DNA from 2 places in the Vibrio sp. QJM3NY_39 genome. Region 2 is predicted to be linked to the other one. Evidence: predicted binding sites of a transcription regulator. Region 2 holds the regulator's gene; the other holds the start of a gene.

Region 1 (15,301 bases), on a different replicon from region 2:
GCTTTCGCTCATCAATTGGATTGATAAGGAGCAAAGCGCGGTATTCTGAGGCTTTTCCCCACATTCAGCAACTAAATTCTAATCACAGCTCCAATTCAACCTACATAACTTGTCGCTTTTGTTCGTACATTTTTTCATCAGCCGCTTTCAAGAGTGCATCGACATCATCGTAGGTATTGTTATGAATAACCCAACCGACACTAATTCGAAGATAAATTGAGTACGTCTCGTAGACCACTGGTGTCGTACATATCACCTTACGAAGTTTAGCCACAATCGACGATACATGTTGATCATCGATGATGCGTGGCAATAAGACTAAGAACTCATCCCCCCCTATCCTTGCCACGATGTCTGAACCGCGCAACTCACTCTTTATACGCTTGGCACATTCAACTAACACCTGATCGCCAGCTGCATGACCAAACGTGTCGTTGATCGCTTTAAAACCATCGAGATCGATATTCACAACGGCAAAGGTTCTCGCTCTCTGCTTTTGAGTGGTTTTAAATGCCTGCTTGAGGCTGTACATGAAGTATCGACGATTCGGTAACATCGTAAGCTCATCATGCATAGAACGGCTATCAGCAATTAGATACAGGCGATAAATAGTAATAAAGGCAATCGCTAGTACTAACATTATGGTGTAACCCACCAGCCTTACCGCTTGAACTCGATACCAAGGCACGTCCATCAATACATGCTCATTACCGGAGAGAGCAAGGTACCAACCACCGTAAGGAAAGCTCACCTGCTCGGAGGCAAACGCATTATCGAACACATCCTGGGTGCCATAAAAGACAGGGCCATCTTTACCCGAACTGTTGGCACCGCGAATCGCGAGTTCGTACTTGTTCTCGATTTTCCCAATTCCGACATCGTCAAACAGCTCATCTAAGCCAATAACAGCACTGGATACACCCCAATAGTCTTGATTAAAAGGTGGGTCTCGAAAGATCGGAGTTCGCGTAATGAGGGCTTGACCACCTTGAAACAATTCAAAAGGCCCAGCAATAACAGTGTTACCGAGATTACGGGCTATCTCAACAGACTCCCATTGGTTTGGATAATCGCGATAATTAATACCAAGAATCTGCTCATTGCCTTCCATTGGGTAAACAAAGTTTAGAATATCGTCTTTGGCCAGTGCGATAAGTCGAATATGGAAGCCATCTTGAATGATATTCTCAGCAATCTTGTCCCAATTCTTCACCTCACTATCAGGGTTGATGGTCACTAAGGTAGAGAAATTGTTGAGGATATACATATCAGACACGATCGCGGCTTCGATCCGAGAACGAATAATGGATAATTGTTTTTTCCCCTCAGAATACGATTCATTCTTAAGAAAAGTTAATTGCTTGGCGTGAAAGAACTCAATCGCGCCTACTATCGCTAGGAAAAAAAGAAAAGATACTACTTTGGCAGACCACTGCTTGCTAGAACCACTTGGCATTTACGAACCTCTAACACTTTTGTTCTATATACTGCCTTATAACGGCTCATTTCTGGCTTATTGCTCCAGTATGCCGCTAAGTCACTAAAAATCTATACTAACGTCTACTATCTATCAAATATTGTGCCATTCATCACTTCAGGTCTGTTGGTTATACTAATTGCTTAATCAAAAAGGGTTAGTGAACCTTATAAAGCTTACATTGTATTGACTCAAACCTTACATTAAAGGATTCATCGATGTTATTTTACATAGACTATTAATCAGCTTGGTACCTCACGACATGAAGCTAAAAACGATTACACTGTGCACATTATTATCGGCCTCAGTTACGGTCGCTGTTCACGCACAAGAGAACGCTCTGGCGACAAATGTAACGAGTATTCAAATCCAAGCAGATTCTCTTAACTCTCAAGAACAATCTTTTAAACAGTCTGCTGATCTGATACGCACAACCTACGAAAGCCAACTTTACACTCTGGCTGCATTTAAAGAGGGTCACTATGGTTTACGTATGTATCGACAAACATTAGACGATAAGTATTCCGCCGCCGTATGGAGCGACATGGCACGTGTTGCTAGTAAGCTTAGCGGCCTGTCGAATGACGTTCAAACCATGGAACAAATCGTACTCTACTCAGAAAAGCGCGTAGCTTCGTATGTGGGCGACAACGATGAACGCAGTGTACGCCGTTACAACATCACTAAACATATGCCTGAATACCTTTATCTCGGTGTTGACCTACTCGGCTCTATGGCGCGAGCCAATGAATACGGTTTAGAGCACAAGAACGATACCAAGCTTCGTGAGATTATTCGTCGTTACGACTTTTCACGATACGTGACCAATGAAGATATGGTGAAAGCGTGGGCAGCCCAACTCGCTAATCAAGTTTACTGGCTACGCCAATTGGGTGAGCAAGATGTGGTTGATGAGTTTGTCGAAACTTTCAAAAAAGCCTACCCAGATTCCCAAGACAGAAAGCTATCAAGCCAGCAATACGGCAATAAGATCTATGGTATGACACATGTGATCTTTGGTGATTCAGAATATTACCAACATCAAGTAAGCGAACAAGAACACCAATGGATCTACGATTACTTCAGAGAGAACATTGATACCATTCTGCTGCGCGCTAAAGAAGATGTGATTGCAGAGGTTGGATTAACCTTCTTATTAGCTGGCTTAGAAGATGACCCTGTAGTCGAAAAAACGCGACTCGCTATCCAAGCTTCTATCGACAAAGAACACGGCATGATCCCTTCTATCACTGGTGATTTCGACCTTGAGTACGGCGAACATCGCAACGTGTTGGCGATCATGTTACTTGATTGGCAACAAGTGAACGAAGCACCGACGTTAAAAGGCAACCCTAGGGTGTTTACTACGATTCCGTATGGGCTAATTGAAAACCAGCCATTGAGTAAATAGAAACTCTGGAGTTCATCTATAAAACCCAAAAAGCCGCAAACCTCTCAAGGTCTGCGGCTTTTTACTGCTTGCTACATCAGTACTCGTATCAAGATAAAAATGACATCATGCTCCTGACACGGTTTTGTTCATCACTATCGTAAAATCCCCTGCTGCATATCCTTCTATCAAGGAAACATCGTCACAGAGTGTTTTACAGAATCGATATACGCCTTGAGGGTGATAACTCATCAAGGTATTGCGTGATGGATAATAACTTGAGTTCAACAGATTGAAGATCACCGTATGATTCGCAAGATCAAACATGCGAGTGATCATATCAGTAAGGTAATCTGAATCGCGTGAGTTGTAATTGAGCGAACCACTGGCGATAACCACATCGTGTGCTTCGAGGCTCATCTTACTCATGTCACCCGATAAAAACTGGCAGCGTTGTTCTGTGTAGTTTTGCTTGGCCTTTTTTAGGAAGTCTGCGTGTTGATCAACGCCGGTGTACGATTGAATTCGATAGATGCTGTCGAGCAGTTCAAACAACTCGCCATAGCCACAACCCAAATCTAAGACACTCTTCCTTTCGAAGTCAGCCGAACGAGCGATCACTTCGAAGCGACACAATTGACTCTCTTCGCTCGTCCAACCTAGAGCTTTAGCCTTGTCACCATTCGAGCGGTTAGTCTGTTTTCGATGGTACCAATACACCTTAAAACGATCACGCCAGTGCATTACGTAAAGTCCACCTGAACTTTTCGACCACCAGCCTGTTCTTGATTGTGGTATTGCCAATCATATTGTGCGAGTAGCCTTTCTGTTAACTCTAAGCCGAGGCCAAAACCTAATTCATTATCTTCGATTGAGCCATCCGTATTGCAATTAACAATAACGACTCTTGAACCCTTTTGGACGATATCTACAGTGCCATTCCCTGTGTGCTGATAGGCGTTCCGAATCAAATTGGTCAACACAATGCGTGTTAGGCCGGCTGGTAGCTGATATTGTGATTCATCACTCTCTAAGCTAACCGTAACTGGTTTCCCATTGAGTAAGTAGGTTAAGTCGTGGTTTATCTGTTGCAACATATCGCCAAGATGAATGTTATCAAGAGGCAGGTCTTTGTCTTGTTGTCGGGTGAGCCACAACAAAGTTTCTGTCAGGTCTGTCATAGTGAAACCCGCGCGCTTAATTCGGTCTATCACTTCAAGCTGCTTTTCTGGGCTCTTACCCTTTTGAATCAGCTTCTCTAGCAGTTCACTGTTGGTTCTTGTGACAGCAATAGGGGTACGTAATTCGTGGCTCGCATAACCCAAGAACTTCTGTTCCCGCTCTAAGCTGTTTTGAACAGAGCTCAAGCTATCACGAATGATGTTAGCCAAGGTGTTCAGTTCACTGAAGTGAAAATCTGGTGTGGGTTCATTGAGGTTGTCTTTGTCTAACGACTTAGCCCAGGTTTTTAACTGTTCAACAGGCGATGCTACTTTACGTAATATCAAAACTAAAATCGCGAAAAACAGGACAATCGCGGCTAACGCAGTCAGGAAAATTGTCACAAAGTGAGGCAGTGCCTTGTCTTCTAAGAAATGGTCTTGTTTTTGGTTAAACACAGCAGAAACGTAACGCACTTCGGCTCCCTTCATCACTTTCATAACAAAGTAACCTTCTTTTGGCGGTGCAAAGATTGACTTACCAAGAACCTTTTTTTATATGACATTTAACTCAACGTTACTCTGCTCAATATGAGTTTGAATACCTTGTGGTAAATCGCTCCATTGCGTTGCAACCGTAAACTCTTGATTGGTCATAGGCTTGCCCAGTTTCACAACCTCTTGCTGAGCTTGAGCAATCATAGAGCCACGCATAGCGACATCCATACCTGAGATAAAGTAATTTATACTCAATGCTGATAGAACCAGAATCGTCGTTACGCCCGTAACCAGAATCGCCAGCAATACATAGATTCTTAAGCTTGGTCTAATCTTCATCCTTCTGGTTGCTCCTTAATCGCAAACCCTTTGCCCGCAATGGTATGAAGTAATTTGTTCTCTTGTTCAGCATCGACTTGTTTACGTAGATTGAAAATATGCACTTTTAAGCTATTACTGTCTGGTTGATCATCGCCCCACACGCCCTGCATGATCGTCTCTCGTGAAACAGGATTAGGACTAGATCGCATCAAAACTTCTAAGATTTTGAGCGCAGTTGGGGAAAGCTTTAGAGGTGAGTTCGCACGATAAGCTTGATGCTGTTTAAGGTCGATCTCCAGATCACTCACCGATAAGCGGCTAACCTGACCACTGCGCCGCTTTGCCAATACTTGAGCTCGAACAATCAACTCTTCCATCGCAAATGGTTTGATCAAGTAGTCATCGGCACCTTTTGAAAAGCCTGTCAGCTTATCATCAAGCGTATCACGCGCCGTCAGCATCAATACTGGTGTGTCGATCCCCTGTGCCCGCAAGTTCTCACAAACCTGCAAGCCATTCATTTTAGGTAAGTTGAGATCGAGAATTACTGCGTCATAGCGATTAGTTTCAATTAGATTGAGTCCAGCTAAACCATTTGCTGCATGATCACACTGGATGTCTTCTAAATCGAGGTAATCAATAACAGCAGTAGCCAAATCGAGGTCGTCTTCAACCAAAAGCAATTGAAGCTTATCTGTGAGTTTATTAGTGACGGATTCTGCCATCATGGCGACCTCTATTTTAGTTATATTGTGGCTAGTAATGCGCAGTTCTGTAATGCCTTAGCCTATTGAGCCTGACTGCTAATGAACCTAAACAGATGCTGCTGAGACTAACTCAGCATCCACCCGTTAAATATCATCATTAGCTTAGCCATGGTTAAGCCGTTTGTTCAACGCCTTTGACTCGATTTGTGACTTTAAGAATCAGCGACTTAATCTCACACTGAATCATTAGTAATGCTGGCGTCAGAATCAGCGTAATAAACGTCGCAAACAAAATGCCGTAACCTAGTGCCGCCGCTGCAGGGATCAGGAATTGAGCCTGCAGAGACGTTTCACTTAATAGTGGCGTCAAACCTGCGAACGTGGTGACCGATGTGAGTAACACGGCTCTTAGTCGACCAGAACACGCTTCAACAATCGCATCGTGAACCGACTTGCCCTGCTCTTTGATTAGCTCATTGAAACGAGAAACCAACAACAAGCTGTCATTCACCACCACACCACTCAACGCTAGAATACCGTTTAGCGATAGGATACTGATTGTTAAGTCATTCCACCAGTGCCCTAAGATTGCCCCAACAATACCAAATGGAATCGCCGTCATGATAATCACAGGCTGAATGTAAGACTTCAATGGGATAGCAAGTAAGGTATAGATAGCAATCATCGCGAGTACAAACATACTCATCATTGAGCTGGCCGTCTCTTCTTGTTCTTCGGTTTCGCCTGCAAAATCGACCGTTAACCCTGGATATTGCGCTTCTAGATCCGGGACGAATGTGTCTTGCAACTGATGAACAAGCTCAGCAGGCGCAACCACCTCTTTGTCCAATACTGCACTGATGTACACTGCACGTTGGCTATCAATGCGTGTGATCTCTGATACTTGGTAGTCTGAATGCACCTCAGCAACCGTACTCAAAGGCACCACGGTACCGTCGTTGGTTCTCACGCTCGATTGCTTGATATCCGCAATGGTTTGACGATCCGACTCTGGGTAACGAACTCGAACTTTCACCTCATCTTTACCACGTTGGAATTGCTGAACGATGTCACCACCAAACGCCTGTAATACTTGCTGTGAAAGACTTGCCGTATCAAAACCTAACGCACGACCTTGTTGTGTTAATTCGAAACGATACTGAGGCTCACCCAGATCCAAGTTATGATCAATGCCACTCACACCGTCAATAGCTTGAAGCTTGGTTAAGAACTCATTGCCGGCCGCCGAAACTGATTCTTCATTCCACGCTTTTAATTCTACTTTGAAGTTGTCGACCATCTCCATTTTAGACAAGATCTTGAGCTTCTTAACCCCTTCCATTTGGCCCACAGTCTCTTGCCAAGCATCTGCAAACTCGTTCGATGTGTAAACACTGTCGCTGTCCAATTCAATTTTCACTTGGCCAGAATCATCGGCATCGGCGATAACCTGAAGGCTAAGCAGTTCCGATGATTCATCTTGAACACCGTATTGCGCTCTCAGAGTTTCATCCGTTTGTGTTGCCGCCGCTTCAAGCACTAGCAAGTTCTGTTGTGTTTGACCAAAGCTCGCGTCGTTTTGCATCGACATGTCAGCAGTCACGGTGTCGCCCGGCATATCAGGGAAGAATGCCACACGTACCGCCCCAGTCATTGGTAGCCCTGCCACTAAGATTAGTAGCGACAAGAAAACCATCACCACGGCATAACGCAGCTTCAGCGCCCATTCAATCACAGGGCAATAAATGCGCTTATTAAACCAACCGAGTCCAGTATCGGCAGCATGTTGAACACGAGCCCACAGCCCCTTTTTATCGCTGCGCTTGGTATTAATGTGCGCGAGGTGCGATGGCAGGATGAACTTAGACTCAACCAAAGACAGCAACAAACAGATAGTCACGACCGTGCCGAACTGAGCGTAAATCTGACCCATTTTACCTTCAACGTTAGCCAGTGCTAAGAAAGCAACAACCGTCGTTAGCACACCAAATATGGTTGGTGATGCCACCTTCATAGTGCCTCGAATAGTACTGCCGATCGAGTCGCCTTCTTCTTTGCGTGTGGAGTAGATACTCTCCCCAACCACCACGGCATCATCGACGACTATTCCGAGCGCCATAATGAAACCAAAGGTGGTCATTTCATTGATGGTTAACCCCATAAAGGTGTCTGTCATGAAGAACATGGTGCCAAAGAATACGAACGGTAAGCCCGCAGCCACCCAGAAAGCGACACGCACATTAAGGAATACCGCTAACACGATGAACACCAAAGCAATACCCGTTAACGCGTTCTTCACCAACAGGCTCAAACGGTCTTTGATCATGGTACTTTTGTCGTACCACGTTTCGATTTCGACATCGCTCGGCAGCATGTTGCTGTTTTCCCAGCGATCTACCACTTGTTGAGCCTGTTCAACGATGCTGACGACATCTCCATATTCATCCATCACGATCTGAATCGCCATTGCATTATGTTGGTTGTAACGAGAAAGCATGAAGGTATCGTCGGCAAACATGTCTTCAACGTTGGCAATGTCACCCAGTGTAATTTGCGTACCATCGGTGGTAGTCATTACCGGAATCGCGTTGAAATCTTGGATCTCGTACGCCTGATCAGACACCTTCAAACGAACCGTTTTCTCGCCATTGCGAAGGCTCGTCGAAATAGCCGCAGAAGATTCCGCATTGATCGCTTCTGAAACATCAGTCAGGGTTAATCCATAAGCTTGAAGTTTATTCTCATCAACCTCGACCGAGATCATAGGATCGGCTTTAGCCTTAATCTCTAAGTCACGAATGGCCGATTGGCTCAGTAAATCCGACTTTAGTTGCTCAGCTAAGCTCTGCAGCGTTGCTCGGTCTGCATCCCCATAAAGCTGTACCCATAAGGCGTGGTCTTGCATGCGAGCCTTATCAATCACAGGATTGTCAGCGCCCGCAGGCAGGTTATTGATCGCATCAACCTTAGTTTTAACGTCGGTTAACAGAGTATCAAGATCATAGGTGCTCGTTTTCTCAATCGAGACGTGGCTGCCGTTCGCATCAGAAGTCGACGTAATACGCTTAATACCCGGCACAGTTTCTAACGCATCTTCGATCTTGATCGCTAACCCTTCTTCCGCTTGAACAGGGTCACCACTGTCATAAGTCACTGAAACTGTGACAACATCGGGTTCAAGACTTGGGAAGGCCTCTTTACGTAACGTGTTAAGCGATAACACGCCAATAATGATCACGCCCACTAACAATAAGTTCGCTGCCACAGAGTTGTTAGCAAACCATGCAATAGCGCCTGTATGCTGCTTGTTTGACATGATTAACCCTCCGCCTTAGCCAGAACGACCATGCCTGCTTTAAAGCTGCTTAACGGACGCTTAACCACTTGAACACACTCGTCAATTTCCACGCCCAGTTTGGTAGGATCGATGTAAATCAAACCGCCCTTTTCAAACTCAACATCCGCGTTTGATTTAGAAAGCTGACCGTTGTCATCCACAAACCACAGGTCACCCTGCTGCGAAAGTGCAGAAGCTGGAAGTTCCCATAATTGAGTTAATTGCTTACCCGAGATCGTTGCTTTAACGAATGTGCCCGGATAAAGATCTTTCTGTTGTTCCAAAGGATTATCGACTTTCACGATCAACGAACGTTGACGAGTGTCTTGCTGCAAATGTTGCTCAACTCGTTCAACATAACCTTGCCATTGGTATTGACCATCAGAACTCGACAACGTTACTGACCACGGTTGTACTTTCAATTGCGTGTTATCGCTATTCGGTAAGCTCAACCATTGGCTTTCAGACAGAGGCACAGAAACCTCAACTTCATCGATACTGTATAAAGTAGCTATTTGGGTACCCGTTTGTGCATAGCTTCCCGGTTGAACATCACGGCTCACAACCAACGAATCAAAAGGGGCAACTAATGTTGTTTTTTCGAGGTCTTGCTGAGCCTTAACTAGTTCTAACTTGGCGTTTTCTAGAGCTGCGGTAACTTGTGCTAATTGGGGCTTACGCAATACCAAAGGCGAATCAGGCTCGCCGGACAAACCAGAGCGTTGCCATTCAGACTTAGCTTGTTCGCCTTGTCTTTGCTCTTCCAATAAATCCAGTTGAGCTTGAGCAACATTGGCCTTTGCTTGCGTCACTGCTTGTAGGTAACTGGTCGAATCGATATTAGCGATCACGTCACCTTCGCTAATCACTTGTCCAGTTTCGAACTGTGAACTAATCGCTTCCACTCGACCGCTAACTTCAGTCGAAAACATCAACTCATAACGCGACTTCGCTTCTCCGTATCCCACCACTTCCGCTTGGTAATCACCCAGTGTTGCGAGTATTACAGACACTTGTTGCTGCTGCGATGCAGACAAAATTGTCGTTTCAACAGGCGTCATTTCGAGAGACTGAGTGTCAACAAACTTAGTTTCAATAGACTTAGTGTCAACAACCATAGCTTGAGGCTCGGAAACCGCTAATTCATTGGCCTTTTGAGGAGCAGGAGCCACTTGAGAACCGTTGTAAGCAAGGGCAGCAAAGATGCTTGAACCAGCCACTAGAGTGATGGCAATTGTGATGGTGTTCAGTTTCATGAAGATACTCCCAAGCCCAGAGCTAGGCCTAAATCAATTCGGTTTACGAGACGGTTATAAATGGTTTGTGTTAGCTGCGCTTCAAGGTCGTAGGTTTGTTGCTGAACAGTAAGTAGATCAAAAATGTCGACCAAACCCTGACGGTATTTCTCTTCATAGCTGGTGAAGCTGCGTTGTGCGCTCACCAAGGCATTCGTTAGGTGTTGCTGTTGAAGAGTTAATGACGACTCTTGACCCATCGCGTTCTCCACTTCATTTACCGCACTAAGCAATGTTTCTTGGTAAGCCCAGTAACTGGTTTCTGTGGTTAAGTCAGCAATCTCTGCTTGGGCTTTCAGCTTGCCACCTTGAAACAGTGGTGCCGATACTTGGCCAAGCGCACTCCACAAAGGCCCGGTAAGCAGCGCTTCGCTCGGAGATTCCGCCATATCGGTTAGGCTTGCAGATAAGCTGATCGACGGCAGCATCGCTTTGTATGCGGCATCGGCACGTAGTGTTTCTGCTTCAATATTGAAGAAAGCCGCTTGAAGATCCGGACGCCCTGCCAGATCTTGCGTCGGCATGTTGTCTAGCGGGTTAATGATGGTTGGGAATGAACCGAGATCCGCAAGTGATAACTCCTCAGACTCCCCACTCCACTGCCCCGTTAACAAAACTAACGCGCGTCGACTTTGTGCCAGTTGCTCTTGGTAATCGGCCAAAGTTGCTTGAGTCGATGCGCTGCTCGTTTTGGCGTTATCTAGCTCTTCAAGGCTACCTAGCCCTGTGCGATAACGTTCTAAAACCAGCTCTTCGTTGTTTTCGAGGATCACTAAGCGCTGCGTTTCAATATCAACAAGCTGCTGCTTCAAACTGATATCAAGCCAACCTCTCATAACACTCGCGACCAAAAGATCTTGAGCGCCCTGAAGGTTAGCCTGAGACGTCGCAATATCTTTTAACGCGGCGTTGTTTGTGTCTGCTAATTTCTGCCATAAGTCCAACTCCCAACCGACCGTGACATCCGTAGTGTAGCTTTCAGTGGTGCTTGAGCCGTTAGTGCCTTCGTCAGCTTGACCAGAAAAACTCGCATCGACGGTTGGTAAGCGGTCGCCAGACGTCACACCTTGCTGTGCATAGGCAATTTTGAGTGCTGTGATACTTTGTTGAAGGCTTGGACTGTTCTGTAGAGCGCGCTCGATATAGAGATCGAGCTTCGGCGCATTCACTAAATCGGTGAGTTGTAGATTCTCTGTATCTAACTCTTGTTCATTAGAAGCATGCTGGTTCAAAGCCTGTTCTTCAGAGGTTTGTTGGATCAGCTCTGAAAGCAAGCTTTGCTGTGTCTTGCTAGTGCTTTGCTCTGCTAACGAAACATAGTCAGCCTGACTGGTTGTCGTGCAACCGATCAACCCGATTAGAGCAAGTGAAATAAGGGAATGTTTTAAAGGAAGATTCAATTTCATCTTCTTGTCTCCTGTAAGAATGGAGGCAAGATAACGAGCTGGAGGTTAAGGGAGGGTTAAGGCGAACGTTAACCCTAAAAGAAAATGCAAAAAGTGTACGTTTAAACTTCTGTTTTATGCTTCTGACTTACTAGAAAAGAGCCCACCGATCTTATAACCAATCGCATAGCAGACCACTGCAATAGTCACAAACACCAATGCCGAGAAGAAGTACGCCACCGATGCGGCGACGCCAGTGCCCCATACGATGCTGAAGACTAAACCGTGGTAAGCCTCTTGCGGCCACTGAGAGATAGGGAACTGAGTACCACCAGCAATAAGATAAACCATCGCAAACAAGCCGATAAAGGCAGTGATAAGACCGATGAGAACGCGCATGTTCATGGGGAGACCTTTGATTTATTGGACTTGGTTGCCATTGTTCTTAGTCGAAAGCGGATGTGCTTAGTCGAAACCGAATATTCTCAATCGAAGTCGAATGTTCTTAATCGAAGTCGAATGCTATTAATCGCAACCTAATGATATTCAAGTATATCGGATAAAAGGAGCTTGCTCTATTACTCTTCCGAGTGAGCCTAACACACTACAGAACAATGAGAAGTGGTGGCTAGAACCTTAATCAACCTAACGAGCAGGCACAAAAAAGCGGACACCCTTCTTACGTAAACTCCGTAAGTAAGATACCCGCTTTTACTAAATTTAAGCGCTTTTATTGAATCTAGCTACTTTAACTTAATCTAGCTTAAAGCAGGATGAAGATACCCGCTAAACATGCACTCATTAGGTTAGCTAACGTACCAGCCGCTACTGCTTTCAAACCTAAGTTTGCCACTTCTGCACGACGCTCTGGTGCCATCACACCAATCGAACCTAATTGAATCGCGATAGAACCAATGTTGGCAAAACCACACAATGCAAAAGTCACAATGACTTGGCTATGTTCAGATAGCAGCGCTTTGTTCTCAACGAAGTCGATGAAAGCAACGAACTCGTTCATTACGATCTTCTGACCGATGTAAGAACCTGCCATTAATACTTCATCACTCGGGATACCAATTAACCATGCAAGAGGCGAGAATAGGTAACCGAAGATGGCTTGCAGGGTAATGCCCGCAAAACCGAACATTTCGCCTAGACTTTCTAAACCCGTGTTGACCATTGCAATCACACTCACGAATGCAACCAACATAGTGCCGACAGCGACCGCCACCTTCATACCGTTCATTGCGCCACTTGCCAATGCATCGATCACGTTGCTTTGGTCAGCTTTATCTAGCTCAATGTGGTCGTAGTCACTCGGAGTACTACGCTCAGGAACAATGATCTTCGCCATCAATAGGCTGCCCGGAGCCGCCATGAAGCTTGCTGCAATAAGGTATTTAAGTTCAACACCTAATCCTGCATAGCCACCCAGTACACTGCCGGCTACTGACGCCATGCCGCCCGCCATTACAGCAAACAGTTCAGAACGAGTCATAGACTTTAAAAAGGGACGAATAAGAAGAGGAGACTCACCCTGAGAAAGGAAGATATTACCTGTTGCAACTAGAGATTCAGCTTTACTGGTACCCAGCAGTTTTTGCACGGCTCCACCAAGAACTTGAATCACTTTCTGCATAACGCCTAAGTAATAGAGCGCAGAGATCAAAGCACTGAAGAAGATAATGATTGGAAGTACGCGAATCGCGAAAATGAAACCTTCAGTAGCCAGATCACCAAATAGGAAAGCGATACCAACGTCTGCAAAACCAAGCAAGCTCGAAACGCCATTGCTTAGGCTTGTTAACGCCAGTTGTCCCCAAGGGAAATACAACACCAAAGCAGCGAAGCCGATTTGAAGTAATAGTGCACGAGAGACCGTTTTCCAGTTAATAGAAGAGCGACTCTCAGATAGCAGACATGCGCAAGCAATCAGTGCAATAACACCGACAAGACCAAATAGAATATTCATAATGTGTCCTAGTAATCCTTAAAGAGTGAACATGAGCCAAACGAATGACATCAAAGGAATAGGACAAAGAACCGCAAGCAAAACGCTACGCGATGAAGGAGCTAACAACGTTAGCGACTGTAACAACGAGTTGTTCATGTAAAAATCACCTTATACAAGCAGTGGAACGTAGCTGGTCCGGTCCGTGGGGTCATTCACATATCCATGTGACGGCTTGTATTGGCTAAGCACCGGCTTAAAACCGGAAAAGAAGTATAAACAGTTAAGTGAGACTTTCATCACATTTTTTGACGCAAACGATCGCGCGGTCAAGGATTAAACAAAACGCAGTGTTTATCGTCTTTTGTATGCATAAAAACTGTAAACAACCTGTATGAAGTTGAATTTGTAATGTTAAGCCTTTAAACGTACGAGCGTAATCACTCGGTTAATTCTGTGTGATTCTTACTACTTTTCTGTGCTCTGCCTCATTTCCCGATACTTCAAGATTCATCTTAAGTTTAGATGCGTATATACTTTGTATGATCTCACCAAATAATTATCTATAAAATACTAATAGAGCTGATTATATATAACAGCCATCGAGACTAAGAGAGGAAACACTTGAAGAAAATGGAAGCTCCGCACGACATGAACAATGGAGCTAAATTCAAAACAAATAGACATGGCTATGTGACAGTAGTTGAATATTATAACACCTATACTGTTATTGTCGCGTTTGAAAATACCGGAAATATCCGCGCTATCAGTGCGGCGAAATTACGTACAGGTCAGTTAACCGATCGCTCTGTCGCACCTGAATCAATTATGATTGGTGAAAAGGTTGAATCCGTTAAACATGGAATATTGACCATTACCCAAGTTGAATCTGAAAATATTGTGGTACTAACCAACACTAATAACGAAGAAATTCGAATGTTATTACCAGCCGTACAAAAAATGAAAGATAAGGTCGAAGATGTTGAGAATGATAAAACTGAGGCTCCAAAGCCAACCTCTCTTAGTCAATTAACAAAAAGAAATAAAAAGACCAAAGACGTCAATAGCATGCTTAAGAAAATGCTTACCGATTACGGTCGATACGATTAGTTATCTATTTTATTTCACAGATCCTCTAAATATTTGCCTTCCGAAAAATAAATACATTTACTCCTGCCTTTCTCAATAAGATACGTTGCATATTCGAGTGAAAAGTTAAATTTGATCAAAGTCTCACTCTGGATCTTTAACACGAATTAACGAGATCTCCATCACAATCTCATTTTGGCTTTGTGATGTAGATCTTATTGAAATCTGAATATTTCCATTATTATGCTCTCACACAATAAGAGAACGCAGTTTCTCAACCCCTAAAATCCAATTGAGACAAATATTATGAAAAAGATTCTTGTAGTTTGCGGTAACGGCCTTGGTACTTCACTAATGATGGAAATGGCAGTGAAAGAAGTGGCTAAAAAAATCGGTTTCGAAGCAGAGATTGATCACGAAGATCTATCTTCTGCAGCATCAAGCAATGCGGATATTTGGGTCGCGGCAACAGACGTTGCTAACCAACTGAAAGACGGTGGAAAAGAGAATATCATCAGCCTTAAAAATATTTTTGACAAAGCATCAATCGAAGAACAACTAAAAACTTTCATGTAAGGTCAAATTATGCAAAACTTTTTCGAATTCATGCTCGGCTTATTAAAAGAGCCAGCAATCATGGTAGGTTTAATTGCTTTCATTGGCCTTGTTGCACAAAAAGCTGATATTTCTA
Region 2 (15,301 bases):
CCTGCAGCAGGCAATGTTCCAAAAGCAGCAGAAACAAATGTCTCACATGCAGAGCTACATTGACCGTTTCCGCTACAAAGCATCAAAGGCTCGCCAAGCGCAAAGCCGTATTAAAGCACTAGAGAAAATGGAACAAGTGCTGCCCGCTCAGTTTGATAATCCATTCAGCTTTGAGTTTAGAGAGCCAGACGCGCTACCAAATCCAATCATGATGATGGATGAAGTATCAGCGGGCTATGATGACAATCTGATTCTAGAGAAGATTCGCCTTAATCTAGTACCCGGCAGCCGAATTGGTCTGCTTGGTCGAAATGGTGCTGGTAAATCAACGCTAATCAAGCTGCTTTCAGGTGAACTGAAACAGCAAGGCGGTGAGCTGAGCTATTCGCAAGGCGTTAAGATGGGTTACTTCGCTCAGCATCAATTGGAGACGTTGCACCCAGAAGAAACGCCACTTCAGCACATGATGCAAATTGCGCCGAAACACACCGAGCAACAACTGCGTGACTACCTAGGTAGCTTTGGCTTCCAAGGTGAAAAAGCACTCGACAAGGTGGCGCCATTCTCGGGTGGTGAAAAAGCGCGTTTAGTATTAGCGCTACTGGTATGGCAAAAGCCGAACCTGTTGTTACTCGATGAACCAACCAACCACTTGGATCTCGACATGCGTCAGGCGTTGACCTTCGCCCTACAAACGTTTGAAGGCGCGATGGTTATCGTATCGCACGACCGCTACCTACTTCGTGCGACTACTGATGATTTATACCTTGTGCACGACCGTCAGGTGGCACCGTTTGATGGTGACTTAAGCGATTACTACAAGTGGCTAACCGAACAGCAGAAAGTTGAGCGCAAAGAAGCACAAGCATTGGCACCAGCAAAAGACGGAGCCAACAGTGCAGCAGCGAAAAAAGAGCAGAAACGTAAAGAAGCCGAGTTCCGTAAACTGACGGCACCACTTCGTAAAAAGCTGACTCAATTTGAAAAGCAGATGGATAAGTTAACGCTATCTCTCGAAGAAGCTGAGCAAGAATTATCCGACACTTCACTGTATGAAGCTGAAAATAAGGCTAAACTGAATAAAGTACTCGCTCTCCAAGCGAGCAGTAAGTCGCAGCTAGAAGAAGTTGAAATGGATTGGATGTCCACTCAAGAAGAGCTTGAGCAGATGGAACAGGATATGGATAGCTTATGAGCCCAGAGCACGCACCAATATCACTAACACTGGAACGACTATGGCAATTTAGCCTTCAGTATTACAGTGTGCGCGGTGTAAAGGATGCGTGCCTAGCTTTGCAAAACCAGTTCCACGGCAACGTCAATCTACTGCTGCTTCTCAAATGGCTCGATGAGCAGCAATTGTCTTTTGCCGAAGAAGAGTGGCACAAGGTACAACAGTGCTTAAGCCGCTCTGAAACCCTGCTTCATAGCTACCGAGAGCTGCGTAAGCACCTCAAACCTCAAGTCGTCGATTCCCTCTACCGTGAAGCTCTCCAATTTGAACTGCAGTTAGAGAAGCAACAGCAATCTGATCTCGTCGACTGCATTAATTCTCTTCAGCTTACGGCTAACCAGCAATCACCACTCGCTTTTCAATACTGTCGTTTATTAGGGGCTGAAAACCTCTACGACGCTTTTTCTGAACCAGCACCTCAACCCTAACGCGTTTCCTTTCTCTAATCTTCAATCAAGATCCAAGCTTACCTTGGTAGTATCGCTCTTCGTTTCCACACGGGAGTGGCGCGCATGACTGGCAATATGTTTGAAGCTCAATCTCGACAATATTCAACCAGTTACTTACACCCTGTTTTTGTAACCCGTATCAGTGAAACCCTTGCGCTTATACCGAGAATCAACCAAGCTCAAATAAAAACGTGGGCGTTTCGCTAAAAGCTCAACACTTTATCAAAGCCCATAAAAGAAGCATGGACTGTTTTTATGACAATATTTACCGCAGCCGCTGGTTTATCTAATCCGCACTTACAAACCTTAGTGCCACGATTTATTAGAAAGCAGGCATTGTTTGACCCTCAATGGCAAACCTTAGAAACACCCGACGGTGACTTTCTCGATCTTGCTTGGAGCGAATCGCCAGAGGGTGACACCCCAAGTAATGAGGCTCGAAGTAACAAGCCGATATTCGTTCTATTCCATGGCTTAGAGGGAAGCTTTGAAAGCCCTTATGCCAACGGACTGATGAATGCCTTTGCTAAAGATGGCTGGCTATCAGTGATGATGCACTTCAGAGGCTGCAGCGGAAAGCCCAATCGCTTGGCTCGCGCTTACCATTCAGGTGAAGTCGAAGATGCACGCTTTTTCCTAAGACATCTACACGCCCAGTTTCCCAATAACCCTAAGGTAGCGGTTGGTATCTCTTTGGGCGGTAACATGCTGGCGAACTATTTGGCTGAGTACGCGGACGACCCATTGCTGTCGGCGGCGACGATTGTCTCTGCACCTTTTGATCTGGCTTGTTGCTCTAGTCGTATTGAGCGAGGTTTCTCTAAGCTCTATAAAAAGTACCTGCTCAACTCTCTCAAATCGAATGCCTTGAAAAAGATTAAGCTGCTGCAAGAAAAGCTCGGTATCACCGCCGAAACCATTAAGAAGATAGACAAGCTGTATGAGTTTGATGAACGGATTACTGCGCCTCTGCACGGGTTCAAGAATGCTCAGGACTACTATGCTCAGTGCTCAGCGCTTCCTAAACTTAATAAGATTAAGCTACCGACTCAGATCATCCATGCCAAAGACGATCCGTTTATGACAGACGACGTGATTCCAAAGTTCGTGTTGCCTGACAACATCGACTATCGCCTATTTCAAAAAGGCGGCCATGTGGGGTTCATTACCGGTAGCACGCTCAAACCAAGGTTTTGGTTAGAAGAAGCGTTGCCTGCTTACTATGAAAGTATCCAAGATTCGGCATAATGACCGAGCCTTTGTTAAGGACTGAGTAGTAGACGTCACTAGACACGGTAATCAACACATCAATAAACCTATTTATGAACATAAAAGAGAGAAGTATTTATGATCATCCCATGGCAAGACATTGCGCCAGAAACACTGGAAAACCTCATTAAAGAATTCGTGCTGCGTGAAGGCACAGACTACGGCGACGTAGAGGTTTCACTGCAAAACAAGATTGATCAAGTGAAACATCAATTAGCCTCAAAGGAAGTCAGCATCGTGTTTTCTGAGCTGCATGAAACCGTTGATATTCAAGTCACAAAACGCTTCTAAGCTGCGCTCATAAAGGAGCCGTGTTATAGTGGTAAACGATTGCTAACAAGTAAGTTACTCAAAAGACAAGGGTTGTCATGTCCGCTAAACATCCAATTATTGCGGTGACGGGTTCATCAGGAGCCGGCACCACCACTACCTCAGAAGCCTTCCGAAAAATGTTCAATATGATGGACGTGAAGGCCGCTTGGGTTGAAGGGGATAGTTTCCATCGCTTCACTCGACCAGAGATGGATGTCGAGATCCGTAAGGCTCGCGAGCAAGGTAAGCACATCAGCTACTTTGGTCCACAAGCCAACGATTTTGGCGCATTAGAAGAGTTCTTCCGTCAATACGGTAATGAAGGCACGGGTAAAGTCCGTAGTTACCTACATACCTTCGATGAAGCCGTGCCTTACAATCAAATGCCGGGCACCTTTACGCCATGGCAAGAGATCCCAGAAAATTCCGATGTGATGTTCTACGAAGGCCTTCATGGTGGCGTGGTAGATGGCGACATCAATGTCTCACAGCACGTCGACTTGCTGATCGGCATGGTGCCAATCGTCAACCTTGAGTGGATCCAAAAATTCGTTCGTGACACACGCGATCGTGGGCACTCACGCGAAGCAGTAATGGATTCTATTGTTCGCTCAATGGATGATTACCTTAATTACATCACCCCACAATTTTCGCGTACTCACATCAACTTTCAGCGTGTTCCAACCGTAGATACATCGAACCCACTGAACGCCAAAGGGATTCCAAGTTTAGACGAAAGCTTCGTGGTTATACGTTTGCGTGGCATCAAAAACGTCGATTTTCCCTACCTTCTGGCTATGATAGATGGCTCATTTATGTCACGCCACAACACGCTTGTGGTGCCAGGCGGCAAGATGAGTTTTGCTATGGAGCTCATTGTAAGGCCCATCCTACAACAGCTCATCGAAACCGGAAAAATAGGTTAACAAGACGCCATTCTGGTTGATTACTTTTCATACCGTGATCATGTGCACAATTTTGCGTAAAAATCGTAGCTTGGTCACGATTAAAATCAAGAAATAGTACCTGAAAAAGGATACTATTCTTAAACGAAACACAAGATAGCTTGCAGCGCTCAACGAGTGCTCTTATCCTACAAGTCAATCTAGGCTTAGCTAAAATACGGAAAGCGGCAAGCATACCCTGCAGAGGAAGTAAGATATTATGGTTCTAGGTAAACCCCAAACCGATCCAACATTAGAGTGGTTCCTTTCACACTGTCATATTCATAAGTACCCTTCAAAAAGTACTTTGATTCATGCTGGTGAAAAGGCAGAAACCTTGTACTACATCGTTAAAGGTTCTGTGGCAGTTCTTATCAAAGACGAAGAAGGTAAGGAAATGATTCTTTCTTACCTAAACCAAGGTGACTTCATTGGTGAACTTGGCCTCTTCGAAGAAGACCAAGAGCGTACTGCATGGGTTCGTGCAAAATCTCCTTGTGAAGTAGCTGAAATTTCTTTCAAGAAATTCCGTCAACTTATCCAAGTGAACCCAGATATCCTAATGCGCCTTTCAGCGCAAATGGCAAACCGTCTACAAGTAACTAGCCAAAAGGTTGGTGACTTAGCGTTCCTTGACGTAACAGGTCGTATCGCTCAAACGCTACTTAACCTAGCGAAACAGCCAGATGCAATGACTCACCCTGACGGCATGCAAATCAAGATCACTCGTCAAGAGATTGGCCAGATTGTTGGTTGTTCTCGTGAGACAGTAGGTCGTATCTTGAAGATGCTAGAAGAGCAGAACCTAATTTCTGCACACGGTAAAACTATCGTGGTATACGGCACTCGTTAATCTCGATTAACTGAGCCAAAAATTTGAAAGCCACCAAATGCAAATTTGGTGGCTTTTTTGTTTTCTAAAGATCTAGAGAGCAGATGCGAGATGCGAATGGAGCACCTCCCGCGTCCAAGCGCAAACACTCTCAAAGCGAAGCGTACCCGCATCTTTAGGGTAAAGCCCGTGCTCGTATCTTTCTTTAACCGTTGGTGCTCTCAAAGATCTTGTCAGCCGATGCTGCAACAAACCCTGTATAAATCTCACCATTCGCCATCGCATAACGCTTAGCGAACTCGTAGAAGCCACCAGGAATCACCTCATTGCCTTCAACAAATGAAACTGGCACTTTGTCTGCCATTGTAGATGATTGCTCTAATAAGACCTCTGGAGAGCCTTTAACCTGACCGCCAGATGCATTGATAGTGAAACCTGAATCACTCAAATGGTCATTCACAGTCTGTACTTCATCGAACTCATTAAGCTGGTTCACACTCACCGTAAAGTGGTTTGCACCGTAACCATGAGCCGCTAGCCAAGACGCGTATTCACTCTCTTTTGCTAGCACTTGGAAATCCGCGAAACTCAGATCCCAAAGGCGACCACCAAACAAGAACTCATGACCTTGAAGCTTGCTTGCGTCTACTTGCTCAACCAACTTCGCAACGATCTGTTGTAAGTCACTTGAACACTCTTCTACCTTCAACTCACTAATGAACACTTTCGGTTGGTTTGGGTCTGGGTGCTCGTAGTGCTTAGCCACTAACTTCTTGCTCTCAAACAAGTAGTCGCCACAAGCCTTGTAGCCTAATTCAAGGAAAGGCTTAGCCAGTGTTTCAATACCTAGCGGTGCAACATTGAAAGTTCGCAGTGCAATGTGATCATTAATCAGGGCTTCGTCTTCTTTCAGCAGATGATGAACTTTCTCGGCCGATGGGCAAAGCCTGTGAATGTAATCGTCCCATAGTGATTTAAAGAGTAGATCGGGCGTCATGGTGACTCCTTGTCAGAGGTTCTAGCAAGCTAGTAATTTGGATTAGAGAGGGAGAGGCTGGACACAGAGTCAGCAGCCATCAGCCTGTGACATACTTGTTCTATTATTATCTACCGCCCAATCTAGGTGTCGGACGTGATGGAAAAGGAAGCGATAACACCGCTTCCTCATTACACAATTAACCAATGAATCTGTTATTCATGAACCTAGAGCTCATAAGCTTATGATTCATGAACTTATAGCTTAAGAGCTTAAACTAAAGCTCAATACCTGGGCTAAATGTCGCTGGCAGTTGAGTTTCACCACCTTCCATTGACGCCATTGGGTAAGCACAGTAGTCCGCCGCGTAGTAAGCACTTGGGCGTAGGTTGCCTGAAGCACCCGGGCCACCAAATGGTGCATCACCACTTGCGCCTGTTAGCTGGCGGTTACGATTAACAATACCCGCACGGATATGGTCAACGAAGTATTCCCATTCAGAATCGTCTGTTGAAACTAGGCCTGCAGACAAACCAAAGCGTGTGTCATTAGCCAATTCAACCGCTTGCTCTAGCGATTGGTAACGAACTACTTGTAGCAATGGACCGAAGTACTCTTCATCTGGTAATTCAGCAATGTTGGTTGCATCAATAATACCCGGAGAAACAAACGCCGCTTCACCCGCCTTTGCTTCTACTAGGCTTACACCGCCTAGCGATTGCAGATTAGCTTGCGCGTCCAGAATGAATTTAGCCGCAGCTTCCGAAATTTGTGGCCCCATGAAGGGTGCTGGCTCAGCGAATGGCTGATCGACACGAATCTTCAAGGTCGCAGCCACGAGCTTATCGAGCAGTTGATCGCCCTTCTCTCCAACAGGCACATACAAGCGACGTGCACACGTGCAACGTTGACCCGCACTGATGAAAGCCGATTGAATGATGGTATAAACCGTCGCGTCAGCATCACCAAATTGGTCGCTGATCACCATAGGGTTGTTGCCGCCCATTTCTAGTGCCAGCATCTTGCCCGGTTGGCCCGCGAATTGACGATGCAGGATATGACCGGTATTGGCACTACCTGTGAACAGCACGCCATCAAGGCCTTTAGCATCAGCCAGTGCGATACCTGTCTCTTTGGCACCTTGTACTAGGTTAATTACGCCAGCAGGAAGGCCAGCTTCTTGCCATAGTTTCATCGCAAACTCACCCGTCCAAGGTGTCTGCTCTGACGGCTTAAATACCACGGTATTACCCGATAGCAGTGCTGGAACAATATGACCGTTAGGTAGATGACCAGGGAAGTTATAAGGACCAAATACTGCCATTACACCTAATGGACGATGACGCAGTACGATTTGGTTGCCTGCGGCTTCACGTGAAGCTTCACCCGTACGTTCGTGGTAAGCACGAATAGAGATAGCGATTTTACCCGCCATCGCACCCGCTTCAGTGCGAGTTTCCCAAATCGGTTTACCCGTCTCTTTTGCAATAATCTGTGCAATTTCTTCGCTGTTCTCTTTTACCTTCTCAGCAAAGTTCAACACGATCGCTTCACGCTCTGCAAAGCTCAATTTTTTCCAAACTAAGAAAGCGTCACGCGCCGCTGCTACTGCAGATTCAACCTGTGCTGGTGTTGCGCTATCGCCTTGCCACACGACTTCATTATTGTATGGGCTTACTGATGTCATGGCGTCACCTTGACCTGCCACCCACTGTCCTGCTATCCACTGAGTCATACTTCTATCCTTAAAATCTTCGACAGATAATCGCCGCTCTTATTGAGCCAACATGCGAACGAATTCGCCTTCTTTTACTTCAAGAGCGCTTGCTACTTCAGATGATAAAATCACTGTGTCGCTAGCTTGGTCATACGCGCCTTTCGCGGCTACTGCGCGGAAGTACTCAAACGAGGTATTACCAATGAGGAAGTCTTTAGAGCTTGAATGCTCTGCAATTGTCACTTGAGCTCGAATCGCATGACGCACTGATTCGATATTTCTTAGATCACACTCAACCGTTGGGCCCCCATCAAAGATGTCGACATAGCCACGGTTGGTGAAACCTTCACGTTCCAGCAACTTAAGTGCAGGGCGCGTATTGTCATGAACCTCTCCAATCACCGCCTGAGCTTCTTTGCTCAGTAGGTTCACGTAGATAGGTAACTTCGGCATTAGGTCAGCAATGAAGCCTTTCTTACCAATACCCGTTAGATAATCAGCGAGCGTAAAATCAATCGAGAAGAAATGCTCTTGCAGCCATTGCCAGAAAGGAGAGTTACCTTCTGCATCTGATACGCCACGCATCTCAGCAAAAATCGTTTTCGAGAAACGCTCTGGGTGCTCAGACATGATCAAGAAGCGACACTTAGACATCAAACGACCATTCAATCCACCACGGAAAGCCGGGCGTAAGAACAGTGTGCAGATCTCACTGCATCCGGTGTAGTTATTGCCGAAAGTCAGTAGCTTCACGACGTTATTCACGCCAAGCTTTTGCGATGAGTGAACCACTTTGCTGATGTGGTAAGAGTAAAACGGAACATCCCAGCCAATTGAGGCTTCGATACCTGTGGTACCTGCGACTTCTCCGGTTTCGGTATCAAAGCCAACCATTAGGTAGCCTTCATCACCAGGTTCAGTCACGTCTTGTTTAGCAAAGCTGTATTCAGAATGAGTAATTCGGTTGGTTAACAGTTCTTCGTTAACCGGAAGAGATGTGAATCCGTGACCAGACTCAACCGCGCAGGTATGCAACGCATCGTAATCAGATAATTTTATTGGGCGAACAACTAGCATCAATATTCCCTCCAGATGCAAAACAGGCCCAAAACGAGAATCTTGGGCCTTTAGCGGTACGTCATGGGATCGCTCTAATGGCGATCATTCCTATGACGCCGCTCAGGCTAAACTAGCGTAGCGATTGCTTTGTCTAGTTTTGATAAACCTTCTTCAATTTCTTGTGTAGTGATAACCAGTGATGGCGTGAAACGAACCACGTTTGCACCCGCAACCAGTACCATCAAGCCTTGTTCGCCTGCTGCTACTAATACATCGCGAGCACGACCTTGCCATGCATCATTAAGTGCTGCACCTAGCAATAGGCCTTTACCGCGAACTTCACTGAATATTTGGTATTTGTCGTTAATCTTAGCTAAACCATCACGGAACATTGCTTCACGTTCTTTCACGCCAGCTAGCGTTTCCGGCTGGCTAACGACATCAACAACCGCTTCAGCAACGGCACACGCCAGTGGGTTGCCGCCGTAAGTAGAACCGTGCGTACCGACTTTTAGGTGTGTCGCGAGTTCGGTGGTCGTTAGCATTGCGCCGATTGGGAAACCGCCACCTAGTGATTTCGCTGTACTTAGGATATCAGGTGTCACACCTAGGCCTTGGTAAGCGTAAAAGTTACCCGTACGGCCATTACCTGTTTGCACTTCATCAAAGATAAGCAGCGCATTGTGTTTGTCACACAGTTCACGAACCGTGTTCACGAACTCAGATGTTGGAGATATGATACCGCCCTCGCCTTGCAAAGGTTCCATCATGATTGCACATGTGCGATCTGAGATGTGCGCTTCTAGCGCTGCAATATCGTTGTAAGGCAGGTGAGTTACATCGCCAGGTTTAGGACCGAAGCCATCAGAGTAAGCCTCTTGACCACCCACCGTTACGGTAAAGAAAGTACGACCGTGGAAACCTTGTTTGAATGCAATGATTTCAGATTTCTCAGGACCGTGAACATCCGCTGCCCAACGACGAGCTAGCTTCAATGCTGCTTCGTTCGCTTCTGCACCAGAGTTGGCAAAGAATACTTTTTCTGCAAAACATACGTCGGTTAGCTTCTTCGCTAGACGTAATGCAGGTTCATTGGTCATGACATTACTTAAATGCCAAATCTTGTTTGCTTGCTCAGTAACTGCGTTAACCATTGCTGGGTGACAGTGACCCAAACAGCTCACAGCGATACCACCAGCAAAGTCGATATATTCTCGGCCTTGTTGGTCCCAAACGCGTGCGCCTTCCCCTTTTACCGGGATCATTTCCATTGGGTTATAACAAGGCACCATCACCTCATTAAACAGACTACGTTCTACTTTTTTTTCCACTGTCATCGTACATTCCTTTTCGATACCGCAAGCTTCGCAAATAAGCGTACTGGTTCATAAGTGAGACAAAGATATTTTCTCTCTCCATAATCCCGCTGCAGCATTATATTTACATTTAATTAACGTTTTCAATAGTAGATTATTCTTTAGCTGTCCCTAACAACCAGCTAAACGTCACTACCTATGACTATTTATGCATCAATTAATCTGTTTTATGAAGCTTTTTTTACCTAAACGCATAACCTGCAACGGCAAAGCCTTACTGGCATTGCGGTATATTGGGTTCGAGACGAAATAAGGCGAATAATTTTGCATAGGCTAAAAACTTAGCCTTAAGAGAGAGAAATGTTATAAAAAGTGATCAGCGTCAGAGGAGTAAGAGACGCGTAGCGCCCGAATTTAAACGCTTAACGAATGGACTAACAGGTTCAACTGGCTTATTTAGGCGGAGAAAGGGTCGAATTTAAACACTCAACGCGCTAAGAAGTTAGCGAGAAGCAGGTGCCCTTGCTCTGTTTTAATCGACTCAGGATGAAATTGCACCGCATCAATCGGCAAGGTTTTGTGTTGATAACCCATGATCTCATCCATGCTGCCATCTTCGAATTCCGTCCAAGACGTCAGTTCAAAGCAGTCAGGCAGCGTGCCATTTTTCACCACTAGAGAATGGTAACGTGTCACAGTCAGAGGGTTATTAAGCCCTTGAAAAACGCTCTTGCCATTGTGGCGTATTGGAGAGGTTTTACCGTGCATCACTTGTCTGGCTCGCACTACTTCACCACCAAACACTTGAGCAATGGCTTGATGACCAAGACACACACCTAAGATCGGCAGTTTACCAACGAAGTGTTCAATGACTCGCAGAGAGATTCCCGCATCATCAGGCGTACAAGGACCTGGCGAGATAACTAGATGGCTAGGATTCAGCGCTTCAATACCGACAATATCAATCTCATCGTTGCGAACAACTTTTACAGTGACCCCTAACTCACAGAAATACTGATACAAGTTATAGGTAAAAGAGTCGTAGTTATCGATGATAAGTAACATGGGTCGAAATCGTTTGCTAAATACTAAATGATTGGGAGATATAGGGGCGGTATTGTGCAATACCCATGGCGAAAGGCAAGTGGAAACTGCATTTCGCCAATAATTAAGGCCAACCTAAGTTGACCTTAATTGTTTACAGATAACTTTCAGTTACCTGAATTGGCTTGCTTGTATAGCAAGCCAATCTATTTGTGATTGAGCTACTTGCGACGACGCCACATTGCTAAACCAAATAGTGACATCAGAGCACCGAAGCCAAATGAACCGCCTACTCGCAGTTCAAGAACAGCAGGATCATGATCCGATGAACGGAAGTGATCTTGGTACTTAGGTAGGTCACCTTTGAACTCTTCGTTGTAGTCAAACAACGTCGACTCACCACCATTGATGTGCCAATCGGTCGCATCGACAACCCTATCTTTCAGGCTGTCACTGATCAACAAATGATCCAAGGCACCAACTTCATCATTGTATGAGTAGCTCCAGCTGTCTGGGTGCTTTTGAGCCACAGCATTAATGTAGCCGTAGTTCTTAGTAATCACCGCACCGTTATCACCAAACTGCTCGACGCCGTCAATGTAAGTGTTACGCGCCGCTTTGATTTGCTTACCGTATTTCTCTTCAGAGTAATCCGTAAGCACCAGCATTGGATCTTCCATGCCGTACGAGTTCATATCCCCCAGAATCACTTTATGGCCTTTGATGCCGTCTAGCGCTTCACCCAGAGCAACTGCTGCAGCCACACGGAAGTTCTCACATGAGCCTTGCTTATCGGCGTCAACGCCACCTTGACCGCCCTGCTCGACCGGTGCAGCATCTTCCCAACACTTAGAACCTTTCGATTTAAAGTGGTTAATCGCAACGGTGAGTTTCTCTTTAGTGCCTTTAACTTTAAAGGTTGGCGCCAATGAGTCACGTTGGTAGTTCTTACCGTCTTCAATCACCTTGCCAGAATCGTCTAACACTTCTGGTGCTTGTTGGCTTGGCATCGCGATAACGCGGCTGTCTTTAAGCTTAACTACTTTCTTGCGGTAGATAACGCCTGTTGTAATAACGTCGGTACCAATCGAGTCCATCTCGTCGGTCACGCCATCTTCGTTCGAATCGACAGCTACAAAGGTATAGCGGTCTTTCTTACGCTCAATGCGATCATTCAGTTGGTTAACAAGCTGGTGAATGGCTGAGCCTTCACCAAAGCCGTTGTTCTCAATTTCCATCAAACCAATGATGTCTGCATCTAAGCGAAGAATCGCGTTCACTATCTTCTCTTGCTGCATCTCAAACTCGGTGATGGTGTTCGCACCACGGTTGTTGCCGTGTTGGTTTGCGTCACCGCCAAATGGAGAGTTGAAGTAGTTCAAAACATTGAAAGTCGCGATGCGAAGGTCGCCTTCATCCATGTCTGGTTTGTCGGTACGCGGATCGTTACGAACGAAGTTTTCAGCCGAGATCTGGTTAGTTGTCACTAAGCGGTACTCACCGTAGCTGTAGGTAAGTACGCCTTCTAGACCAACAATGGTGTCATCAATACGAATGTAGTCTTCTGTTGAACCATCTTGATCAATATCGGTACGGCCGAAGTCTGGATAGAAAGGAACCTGCCCGTCACCCGCTTTTTGATCGGTTTCAACGAAAAGACGACGGTCTGCGTTATCTTCCGTTTGTTGTTTCGCGTCTTCAGAACCTGCTGCGAAAAGCTGGTTCGGCTGCATGTTAATACGCTCATGTGCCAGTATCATGTTGTTACGACGACCTGAATAGTCATAACCAAAGGTACGAGTCACACGCATATCAAGCGCTTCGGTCGTTTTCACCAACATGCCTTCGTAGCGTTCAAGCGTTGCTGCGAAGTTCTCATCACTGTCTAGCGCTTCTATCGCCGTTGCTTCAGGTGCTTGTTGTTCGCCCTGTTTTAGCCATTGGTTGTTTTCAACTTTAAGCTGAGTATGGCTGTAGTATTCTTGAACCTTACCTTTCACACACACTACGTCGCCCGCAGCCAGTTCTGAGCTCGATTGATTCGTGTGGATAAATAGACCTTCAGAAGTACTTGAATTGAAGTCATCCTCAAGTGCTTGCAGGTAGAAACCTTTGGTTATGCCCGTTGTCACCGCACTCACAACACCTTTAACGAAGTACTCATCGTCCGTGATGTACGGATAGCCATCAATGAACGGTGATGTTGCACCCTCGCCTTGGATCTCTTGAATGGTTGTGAATACTGGGTCAGAGCCATCTTGTGTACAAGTGAACGCTTCTGGCAGTTCAACACTGTCTAATGAACCTAAGCCTTCAATGCTGTCTTTTGGTAACGACACCCACTGTGAAGCATCGAATGTTGCCGAAGGAGTTTGTGTCGCTCGAACCAAAGTAACATCTTTACCCCAATCCACATCACCCATCAAACCAACAATATCGTGTACCGAGTTATCTGAATTCAAGATAGCCAGCGGGTCGTCACCGTTATGGTTAGCAATCGACGCGTTGAGAATGTCAGCGACGGCTTTAATCTCATCACTCGCACTCGTATGAGCGACAACAAGTACCTCACCAGGCGCTAAAACGTGGCCATCTAAAGGTAAAGTGGCGCCCCATGAGCCGTTGCCATTCGCAGACTTCGCCAGCGAGTAACCATCTAAATTCATGCTGCTATCGCCGTTATTAGCAATCTCAACCGCTTTGTTGTAGCTGCCGCCTTCCACATATTGTGAAATAAACAAATCAGCGTGTGCACTTGCTGTTAGCAAGCTACCAATTGCCACTGCTAGCAATGAAGGTTTGTGTAAAAGAGCCATCCGTTTCACCTGAGTTCATCGATTTATAGTTACTGCCGTCTATTGGCAGTCATGTATTTTGTGGTAACTATCAGGTTTATTTATGAAAGGAATAAGTCAGTTAGCAAGAAAATGAGGAACTTATCACTTAATGATCATCAATTGTTTGGCATGTTATGTATTTCCAACATAAATAGAAATAAGCAAGATTTTATAAACCCTAAGGAGAGGGAATAGGATCGTCTGCACAGCATTAATATTATGAATATGTTAGCGAGATAATGCTTAAATCATCAATTCAAACAAGAGATTTACTGGGGAGTAAATGAAACGGGTACTAAAAAGCCCAAAGTAAACAGCGTCTACTTTGGGCTTAAATTCTGAAACGAGTGGCTTTAGCTCACCCTACGGGCGAGTAACAAAACCGACTGCTTCGTATGCTTTTTTCAGTGTCACGGCTGCGCGCTCAGAGGCTTTTTCAGCACCCGCTTTCATTACTGCATCCATATAAGCACGGTCAGCACGGATACGGTGGTATTCAGATTGAATCGGCTCAAGCATCTCAACCAATGCTGCGCCTACATCTTTCTTAAATGGACCGTACATTTCAACGCCTTGGTATTGCGCTTCGATCTCTTCGAACGTTTTACCCGTCGCTGCAGAGTACAGACCCATTAGGTTAGAGATACCCGCTTTGTTTTCCCAATCGTGAGCAATACGTGGTGGTGTTTCTGCGTCAGTCTGCGCTTTGTTGATCTTCTTGATGATCGACTTAGGCTCTTCTAGCAGAGTAATCACGTTCTTACGGTTATCATCAGATTTAGACATCTTCTTAGTCGCATCTTGCAGGCTCATCACACGTGCATTCACTGTTGGAATGTAAGGTTCTGGTACTTGGAAGATTGGCGTTTCAGGGCCGTAGATGTTGTTAAAGCGATTTGCGATATCACGAGCTAGCTCTAGATGTTGTTTCTGGTCGCTACCTACTGGCACTTGGTGAGCACCGTAAAGCAGGATATCTGCAGCCATCAACACTGGGTAGTCGTATAGGCCTACGTTTACGTCATTTGAGTGACGTGCAGACTTATCTTTAAACTGAGTCATACGGCTCAGTTCACCCATTTGTGTGTAACAGTTAAGAAGCCAACCAAGTTGAGCATGCTCTGGTACGTGTGACTGAACAAATAGCGTGCTCTTCTTTGGATCAACACCGACAGCAAGACAGATTGCTAATGCGTCTAGAGTCGCTTCATGCAGTGCTTTCGGATCTTGGCGAACCGTAATTGCGTGAAGGTCTACAACACAGTATTGGCAATCGTAATCATCTTGCATCTGTTGCCATTGACGTAGAGCA

What was found. Region 2 encodes CRP, which controls carbon source genes, mostly activating them, when cyclic AMP is high. Its sites were predicted from a motif close to TGTGANNNNNNTCACA; they were not measured.
Region 1: a site for CRP is predicted at 13,810-13,825, ahead of AC3CHU_RS16970 (NupC/NupG family nucleoside CNT transporter). Genes of this name have one in related genera too.

Annotation. Positions count from the first base shown of each region.
Region 1 is NZ_CM173506.1:195,453-210,753, forward strand. It holds gene AC3CHU_RS16925 (diguanylate cyclase) at 101-1,456, opposite strand; gene AC3CHU_RS16930 (DUF3541 domain-containing protein) at 1,740-2,888, shown strand; gene AC3CHU_RS16935 (class I SAM-dependent methyltransferase) at 2,994-3,611, opposite strand; partial or broken gene AC3CHU_RS16940 (sensor histidine kinase) at 3,611-4,864, opposite strand; gene AC3CHU_RS16945 (response regulator transcription factor) at 4,861-5,571, opposite strand; gene AC3CHU_RS16950 (efflux RND transporter permease subunit) at 5,726-8,869, opposite strand; gene AC3CHU_RS16955 (efflux RND transporter periplasmic adaptor subunit) at 8,872-10,146, opposite strand; gene AC3CHU_RS16960 (TolC family protein) at 10,143-11,591, opposite strand; gene AC3CHU_RS16965 (hypothetical protein) at 11,706-11,975, opposite strand; gene AC3CHU_RS16970 (NupC/NupG family nucleoside CNT transporter) at 12,334-13,542, opposite strand; gene AC3CHU_RS16975 (hypothetical protein) at 14,155-14,631, shown strand; gene AC3CHU_RS16980 (PTS sugar transporter subunit IIB) at 14,917-15,186, shown strand; gene ulaA (PTS ascorbate transporter subunit IIC) at 15,196-15,301, shown strand, end outside.
Region 2 is NZ_CM173505.1:287,370-302,670, reverse strand. It holds gene AC3CHU_RS01355 (ABC transporter ATP-binding protein) at 1-1,195, shown strand, start outside; gene AC3CHU_RS01350 (TIGR02444 family protein) at 1,192-1,662, shown strand; gene AC3CHU_RS01345 (hydrolase) at 1,939-2,931, shown strand; gene AC3CHU_RS01340 (YheU family protein) at 3,031-3,243, shown strand; gene AC3CHU_RS01335 (phosphoribulokinase) at 3,321-4,190, shown strand; gene crp (cAMP-activated global transcriptional regulator CRP) at 4,429-5,061, shown strand; gene AC3CHU_RS01325 (2-oxoadipate dioxygenase/decarboxylase family protein) at 5,246-6,037, opposite strand; gene astD (succinylglutamate-semialdehyde dehydrogenase) at 6,294-7,751, opposite strand; gene astA (arginine N-succinyltransferase) at 7,791-8,810, opposite strand; gene AC3CHU_RS01310 (aspartate aminotransferase family protein) at 8,918-10,129, opposite strand; gene AC3CHU_RS01305 (aminodeoxychorismate/anthranilate synthase component II) at 10,595-11,173, opposite strand; gene AC3CHU_RS01300 (ExeM/NucH family extracellular endonuclease) at 11,374-13,968, opposite strand; gene trpS (tryptophan--tRNA ligase) at 14,353-15,301, opposite strand, start outside.